2 regions of the Pseudomonas sp. 1176_21 genome follow, and region 2 is predicted to be linked to the other one. Evidence: riboswitches for the same ligand, from Rfam matches in the RefSeq annotation. Region 2 holds a riboswitch; the other holds the start of a gene.
What was found. A riboswitch is a leader RNA that binds a small molecule or an ion and turns the genes downstream of it on or off. The one in region 2 is predicted to bind thiamine pyrophosphate.
Positions count from the first base shown of each region.

Region 1: linked by a shared signal. The riboswitch ahead of FW760_RS02905 (TenA family protein) and the one ahead of thiC (phosphomethylpyrimidine synthase ThiC) in region 2 are both predicted to bind thiamine pyrophosphate.

Region 1 is NZ_VXCV01000001.1:576,129-580,369, forward strand. It holds gene FW760_RS02890 (HupE/UreJ family protein) at 1-173, shown strand, start outside; gene FW760_RS02895 (urease accessory protein UreF) at 173-847, shown strand; gene ureG (urease accessory protein UreG) at 858-1,484, shown strand; TPP riboswitch at 1,611-1,726, shown strand; gene FW760_RS02905 (TenA family protein) at 1,759-2,409, shown strand; gene FW760_RS02910 (TenA family protein) at 2,413-3,072, shown strand; gene FW760_RS02915 (M14 family metallopeptidase) at 3,200-4,241, shown strand, end outside.
Region 2 is NZ_VXCV01000005.1:347,087-351,327, forward strand. It holds gene FW760_RS14880 (TolC family outer membrane protein) at 1-1,158, opposite strand, end outside; TPP riboswitch at 1,301-1,406, shown strand; gene thiC (phosphomethylpyrimidine synthase ThiC) at 1,553-3,433, shown strand; gene cytX (putative hydroxymethylpyrimidine transporter CytX) at 3,563-4,241, shown strand, end outside.

The sequences.
Region 1 (4,241 bases), on a different contig from region 2:
TCGAAGCCAGCCCGGGCGCGTTCTGGGTGTTCAGCGCAGGCTTTGTCGCGGTCAGCGGCCTGTTGCTGCTGGCAGGCTATGGCGCCGGGCGCCTGTTGCGCCGTCACCCTGGGCTGCAGAAGGCCTGTGGCGGCGGCCTGCTGGCCGGTGCCGCCCTGGTGCTGGCCGGCTGATGAGCGCCAACCTGCAGTTGCTGCGCCTGCTGCAGCTGGTCAGCGCCAACCTGCCGGTGGGGGGCTTCACCTATTCCCAGGGGTTGGAGTGGGCGGTGGAGGCGGGCTGGGTGACGGGGGCCGACGGCTTTGGCGCCTGGCAGCGCGAGCAGTTGCACGACACCCTCGGCCACCTCGACTGGCCGCTGCTGCAACGGCTGTACAGCGCGTGCCGCGCGCAAGATGCCGATGCGTTCGCCCACTGGAGCAGCTTTTTGCTGGCCAACCGCGAAACCGCCGAGCTGCGCCTGGAGGAACGCCAGCGTGGCAAGGCCCTGGCGCGCCTGCTCGATGGCTGGCAGCTGTGTCAGGCGCCGGCCTGGCGCAGCAGCGTCGAGCTGAGCCAGCTGGGCGGCATGGCCTGGCTGGCCGTGCACTGGCAGATCCCGCTGCGTGAGCTGGCCCTGGGGCATGGCTTTGCCTGGCTGGAAGGGGCGGTGATGGCCGGGGTCAAGCTGGTGCCGTTCGGTCAGCAGGCGGCCCAGACCCTGCTGCGCGAGTTGTGCGAGGAGCTGCCTGCGGTACTGGAGTGGGCGCTGGACGTACCTGATGAACACCTGGGCGGCGGCCTGCCGTTGCTGGCGATTGCCTCTGCCCGCCATGAAACCCAATACACCCGATTGTTCCGATCCTGAGGAAACTGCCATGCAAAGCTACCAGCAACCCCTGCGCGTCGGTGTCGGCGGCCCGGTCGGCTCCGGCAAGACCGCGCTGCTCGAAGCGCTGTGCAAGGCCATGCGCGATGACTACCAGATTGCCGTGGTCACCAACGACATCTACACCAAGGAAGACCAGCGCATCCTTACCGAAGCCGGCGCGCTCGAACCCGAGCGCATCGTCGGCGTGGAGACCGGCGGCTGCCCGCATACCGCGATCCGTGAAGATGCCTCGATGAACCTGGCGGCGGTGGAGGATCTGGCGCGCAAGTTCGGCAACCTGGAAGTGATCTTCGTCGAGAGTGGCGGTGACAACCTGAGTGCCACCTTCAGCCCGGAGCTGGCCGACCTGACGATCTACGTGATCGACGTGGCCGAAGGCGAGAAGATCCCGCGCAAGGGCGGGCCGGGGATCACCAAGTCGGATTTTCTGGTGATCAACAAGATCGACCTGGCGCCCTATGTGGGTGCGTCGCTGGAGGTGATGGAAAAGGACACCCGGCGCATGCGGCCCGAGCGGCCGTGGACGTTCAGCAACCTGAAGACGGGGCAGGGTTTGCAGGCGGTGATCGGGTTCATTGTCGAGCGGGGGATGTTGAAACCGGTTTCGGTGTGAATGCCTATCGCGGGTCAAGCCCGCTCCCACAAGGACGGCACCAGCTCCTGTGGGAGCGGGCTTGACCCGCGATGGCATCGATGCGGTGCCTGCGCATTGCACATTGCCCACATCGCTGTATACAGTGTGCGCACCAAGGGGAGCCCCGGCAACGGGCTGAGAAACCGCTGGCATCTGCAGCGCGGTGACCCTTCGAACCTGATCCGGATCATGCCGGCGAAGGGATGGGATCTAGCGCCTGCCTTCTTTGCCGGTCTCACTGCGAGGCCGCTCCATGACTGCCCCACGTTTCACCGAACACCTGCGCAAACAAAGCGAACCCACCTGGTCGGCCGCCGTCGGCCACCGTTTCGTCACCCAGCTGTGCGACGGCAGCCTGCCGGACCCGGTGATGGTGCGTTACCTGGTGCAGGACCATCGCTTCATCGACAGCTTCCTGACCCTGCTCGGCGCGGCCATTGCCACCGCCGACACCTTCGATGCGCGCCTGCGCCTGGCGCGTTTCGCCGGCATGATCGCCAGCGATGAAAACACCTATTTCCTGCGCGCCTTTGAGGCACTGGGCGTGAGCGAGGCGCAACGTACCGCGCCGGCCGACACACAGCCCACGGCCGGCTTCAAGGCGATCATGCGCCAGGCGGCGGCCACCCGATCCTATGCGGCGGTGCTGGCGGTGCTCAACGTGGCCGAGGGCCTGTACCTGGACTGGGCGCTCAAGGCGCCCAGGCCGCTGCCGGACAACTTCGTGCACGCCGAGTGGATCACCTTGCACGACAACCCGGCCTTCGCCGACTTCGTTGCGTTCCTGGGCGCCGAACTCGACCGTGTGGGCCCCCAGGAAGAGGCGCTGAGCACCGATTTCTTCTTGCGTGCCGTGGCGCTGGAGCTTGAGTTTTTCGATGCCGTGTACCCACAGGGGGAGTGAACGATGGATATTTTCGACCGTTTGAAAGCTGCTGCACCGACCGAGTGGGCCAGTTACGTGGACCACAGCTTCGTGCGCCAGATGGGCCAGGGCAGCTTGCCCGAAACGGCGTTTCGTACCTACCTGGTGCAGGATTACCTGTTCCTGATCCAGTTCGCGCGGGCCTGGGCGCTGGCCGCGTACAAGAGCCGCCGGCCTTCGGACATCCGTGCCGCCCAGGCGGGGCTTGCTGCGATTCTGGACGAGACCGACCTGCATGTACGCCTGTGCGCGCGCTGGGGCTTGTCCAAGGCTGACATCGAGGCCGCGCCGGAGCACCAGGCCACCGTGGCCTATACGCGCTTCGTGCTCGATTGCGGCGCGGCGGGCGACTTGCTGGACCTGCATGTGGCGCTGTCGCCCTGTGTGATCGGCTACGCCGAGATCGGCCGGGCGCTGAGCCCCGACGGGGTGGCGGCGCTGGGTGATCATCCGTACCGCGAGTGGATTGGCGAGTATGCCGGGGAGGGGTATCAGGGCGTGGCTGCTGCAGCGCGCCTGCACCTGGACGAACTGGCGGCGCGCAGCATGACCGAGCAGCGCTTCACCGAGCTGGTGGCGATCTTTGCCCAGGCGTCGCGGCTGGAGGCGGATTTCTGGCAGATGGGGTTGGCGGCGCGGTAGAACGGCGTGGCGCAACGGCGCTCCCGGCACCGAGCGCCGCTCGCGCGGCGCTTCGCCGGCATCCCATCGCGGTGACATTGCCCCTTATCAGCTAAGGTTGCCTGCTTACGCATGATAAGGACCCATCATGAACGACCTGCACCCGCAGCCCCTGCTGGCCACCTTGCTGCTGCTCGGCAGCCTGCCCGCCCTTGCGGCCTTGCCCGGCGCCCCGGCCTATATCGATGACAGCGGCTACCCCGAGGCCGCCAAGCAACGCATTCTGCCGGCAATGTTCGAGCAGACCCTCACCAGTACCCGCTATATCGCGCCCGCCGGCAACCCCCTGACCACCGTGGCCGAAGCCACCGGCTTTGCCGACACCAGCACCTACGCGCAAACCCGCGACTACCTTCAGCAACTGGCATCCGCCGCCAATGGCGCCATCGTGCTCAGCGAGCTGCCGGAGAAAAGCGCCGAGGGCCACCCGATGCTGCTGGTGGTGGCCTCGCTGGAGGCCGACAAGTCACCCGCCGCGCTCAAGCGTTCGGGCAAGCCGACGCTCTTTATCGAGGCCGGTATCCACCCCGGCGAGTCCAACGGCAAGGACGCGATGTTCATGCTGCTGCGCGACATGACCATCGGCAGCAAGCCGCTGGCCGGCCTGCTGCAGAAGGTCAACATCCTGTTCATCCCCAGTGTCAACGTGGACGGCGATATCCGCCGCAGCGCCTATGGCCGAATCAACCAGAACGGCCCCCGCCAGAGTGGCTGGCGCGTGAACGGGCGCAACCTCAACCTGAACCGCGATTTCACCAAGCTCGACAGCGCCGAGATCCGCAACGTGGCCTGGGTGTTCAACACCTACGAGCTGAGCTTCTTCGCCGACACCCACTCCACCGATGGCGCGATGTACCCCTACGACAGCTCGTATTGCCATAACGGCAATGGCTGGTCGCCGGCCAGCAGCGCGTGGATGGACACGGTGATGCGTGCGCCGGTGTACCAGGCGCTGGAGGGCGAGGGGCATGTGGTGCACGAGTGCATCAGCATGAACGACAACCAGGACCCGACCCAGGGCTACTACCCGTACCGCACCGACCTGGCGCGCTTCTCCAACCAGTACGGCGATATCCGCAACGTGCCGTCGATTCTGATCGAGCAGCATGCACTGCACCCGTACCAGACCC
Region 2 (4,241 bases):
CAGCGCACTCTGGTTGGAAATGATCGACTGCTTGCGCGCCTGCACCTGCTCCACGTCGGTGTTCACCGCGCGGTGCAGGTTGCGGGTGTTTTCCACCACCTGGCGACGCAGGCTCTCGCGCTGCTGTTCGCTCTGGCTCAGGCGCTGGTACGCCTCGCGCACCTGCGAGCTGGTCAGCCCGCCACTGTAGATCGGGATGTTCAGCTGCAGGCCGATGCTGGTCTGCTCCACGTCGCCGCGGTAGTTCTGGCCCGTCAGGTTGGGGTTGCTGAAGCCCAGGCTGTCGTTGTCACCCTTCTGGTAGCGCGCCACCGCGTCCACCGTCGGCGCGTGCCCGGCCTTGCGCTGGCGCAGGGTTTCCTCGGCCGCGTTGACCGCGTAGTTGGTGGCCTGCAGGTTCAGGTTCTGCTTTGCGGCGGTTTCTACCCAGGCCTTGGCGTCATTGGGCGTGGGTACCTGCACCGGCAGGGTGTGCACGATGCCCTGCACCGAGTTGTAGTCGCGGTTGGTCAGGGTCACCAGTGCCTCGAAGGCGTCGTCCACCTGGCGCTGCGCGACGATGCGGTTGGCGCGTGCGGTGTCGTAGCTGGCCTGGGACTGCAGCACGTCGGTCTTGTCCGACAGGCCCACGTCGAAGCGCTCGTTGCTCTGGTCGAGCTGGCGCTTGAACGCGGCTTCTTCGGCCTTGGTCGAGGCCAGGGTGTCCTGGGCGCGCAGCACGGCGAAGTAGTTCTCGGCACTTTGCAGAATCAGGTTCTGTTCGGTGGCCGACAGCTCCAGCGCCGCCTGTTCGTTCACCGCTTCGGCTGCCTGCAACTGGAACCAGCGGTCGGCGCGGAAGATCGGCTGGGCCAGGGTGGCCTGCCAGGAGTTGCCGCTGCGGTTGGCGGTGATCGAGGGGTGGTCGATCTTCGTACGGCTGTTCATCATCTCGGCGCCGGCCGAGAGGTTGGGCAGCAGGCCGGCACGGGCCTGGGGCACCACTTCCTTGCGGGCGCCGTAGTCGGCGCGGGCAGCGGCCAGGTCGGCGTTGTTGTTCACCGCTTCCTGATACACGCTGACCAGATCGGTGCGTACCGACAGGGGCGGTTCTGCTGCCCAGGCCATTCCGTTGGTAGCACACGACACGGCGAGGGCCAGTGAAAGTTTGCGCAGCATAGGGCAGTCCTTGAACGGTTGAGTATTTCTGAACCGATGAGTGTAGTTGCGCAGGCATTTTGCAACAATCCGCTATTTGCGCCTTTTATCATGCTTGTGCTTGGACTGTTGGCGTTTCGCGTCGCACCGGTCTATGCTGGGCGCGTTCTTGTCGGGGTGCCTTGCGTTGAGGCTGAGATCGGATAATTCCGGATCCCGTTGAACCTGATCAGGTTAGCGCCTGCGTAGGGAACAAGATTGCTCGTCTCCCGCGAGCCCTCTTGTGTCGGCTGCGGGATTGTCATTTCAGCTTTTTGGCTGGTGTGGCATCTTCCGTTTTCGGCACAGCACCAGCCCTGGTGCGCCCGTGCCTTTCAGGTTCACTCCGACTGCCAACCCGTCTGGAGAGCCTGTGATGAGCCAAAAACAAAAATACCCCGCGCACCTGAGTGAATCGGCCAAGGTCGACGAGCAGTCCGTGCAGCCGTTCACCCGTTCGCGCAAGATCTACGTGCAGGGCTCGCGCCCCGATATCCAGGTGCCGATGCGCGAAATCAGCCTGGACGACACCCCCACCGATTTCGGCGGCGAAGCCAACGCGCCGGTGCTGGTGTACGACACCTCCGGCCCCTACACCGACCCCACCGTGCAGATCGACGTGCGCAAGGGCCTGGGCGATGTGCGCTCGGCCTGGATCGACGCGCGTGGCGACACCGAGCGCCTGGCCGGGCTGTCCTCCAGTTTCGGCCAGATGCGCCTGAACGACGTGGAACTGACCAAGCTGCGCTTTGCCCACGTGCGCAACCCGCGCCGGGCCAAGGCCGGCGTCAACGTCAGCCAGATGCACTACGCGCGCCAGGGCATCATCACCGCCGAGATGGAGTACGTGGCCATCCGCGAGAACATGAAGCTGCAGGAGGCCCGCGCCGCCGGCCTGCTCGACCAGCAGCACGCCGGGCACAGCTTCGGCGCAAGCATCCCCAAGGAGATCACCGCCGAATTCGTACGCGAGGAAGTCGCTCGCGGCCGCGCGATCATTCCGGCCAACATCAACCATGTGGAGCTGGAGCCGATGATCATCGGCCGCAATTTCCTGGTGAAGGTCAACGGCAACATCGGCAACAGCGCGCTGGGCTCCTCCATCGAGGAAGAAGTGGCCAAGCTGACCTGGGGCATCCGCTGGGGCTCGGACACGGTAATGGACCTGTCCACCGGCAAGCACATCCATGAAACCCGCGAGTGGATCATCCGCAACTCGCCGGTGCCGATCGGTACGGTGCCGATCTACCAGGCACTGGAGAAGGTCAACGGCGTGGCCGAGGATCTGACCTGGGAGCTGTTTCGCGACACGCTGATCGAACAGGCCGAGCAGGGCGTGGACTACTTCACCATCCATGCCGGCGTGCTGCTGCGCTACGTGCCGCTGACCGCCAAGCGCGTGACCGGCATCGTCAGCCGCGGCGGCTCGATCATGGCCAAGTGGTGCCTGGCGCATCACAAGGAAAACTTCCTCTACACCCATTTCGACGAAATCTGCGAAATCATGAAGGCCTACGACGTCAGCTTTTCGCTGGGCGACGGCCTGCGCCCGGGCTCGATCGCCGACGCCAACGACGCGGCGCAGTTCGGCGAGCTGGAGACCCTGGGCGAGCTGACCAAGATCGCCTGGAAGCATGACGTGCAGTGCATGATCGAAGGCCCCGGCCACGTGCCGATGCAGTTGATCAAGGAGAACATGGACAAGCAGCTCGAGTGCTGCGACGAGGCGCCGTTCTACACCCTGGGCCCGCTGACCACCGACATCGCGCCGGGGTACGACCACATCACCTCGGGCATCGGTGCGGCGATGATCGGCTGGTTCGGTTGCGCGATGCTCTGCTACGTGACGCCCAAGGAGCACCTGGGGCTGCCGAACAAGGACGACGTCAAGACCGGCATCATCACCTACAAGATCGCCGCGCACGCGGCGGACCTGGCCAAGGGGCACCCGGGCGCGCAGATCCGCGACAACGCTTTGAGCAAGGCGCGGTTCGAGTTCCGCTGGGAAGACCAGTTCAACCTGGGCCTGGACCCGGACACCGCACGCTCGTTCCACGACGAGACCCTGCCCAAGGATTCGGCCAAGGTCGCGCACTTCTGCTCGATGTGCGGGCCGAAGTTCTGCTCGATGAAGATCACCCAGGAAGTGCGTGAATACGCCGCCAACCAGCCGGTCGAGGTGGCGGTAGAAGAGGGCATGCGCGAGCAGGCCGAGCGGTTCCGCCAGGAAGGCAGCCAGTTGTACCAGAAGGTCTGAAAGCATCGCGGGTCAAGCTCGCTCCCACAGGTATGCCGCTGCCCTAGAGATCAGCGATACCCCGTGGGAGCGGGCTTGACCCGCGAAAGGGCCTTCCATCCAACCCACATTTCCTGCCGAGTCTTCATCGTGAGCACACCCAGCCACTACTCCCCCGATTCCCCCATTCCCGACAGCCAGCGCGTCTTCGGCGCGCGGGACCTGTTCTCCCTGTGGTTCTCCCTCGGCATCGGCCTGATGGTGCTGCAGACCGGCGCCTTGCTCGGCCCCGGCCTGGGCCTGCCCGGCGCGTTGCTGGCCATCACCCTCGGCACGCTGGTCGGCGTTCTGCTGCTGGCCGCCGCCGGCGTCATCGGCAGCGACACCGGCCTGTCGGCCATGGGCACCCTGCGCCTGAGCCTGGGCCGCCACGGCGTGGCGCTGCCGGCCATTCTCAACCTGCTGCAACTGGTTGGCTGGGGCGCGTTCGAAATCATCGTGATGCGCGACGCCGCCAGCCTGCTCGGTGCGCGGGCCTTCGGCGCCGACAGCCTGTGGGTCAGCCCGCTGCTGTGGGCACTGTGCTTCGGCGCCCTGGCCACCGCGCTGGCGGTGGCCGGCCCGCTGACCTTCGTGCGCCGCATTTTGCGCAAATGGGGCATCTGGCTGCTGCTGGGCGCCTGCCTGTGGCTGACCTGGAACCTGTTCGCCAAGGCCGACCTGGCTGCCCTGTGGGCCCGCGCCGGGGATGGCTCGATGTCGCTGGGGGTGGGCTTTGACATCGCCATCGCCATGCCGCTGTCGTGGCTGCCGCTGATTGCCGACTACT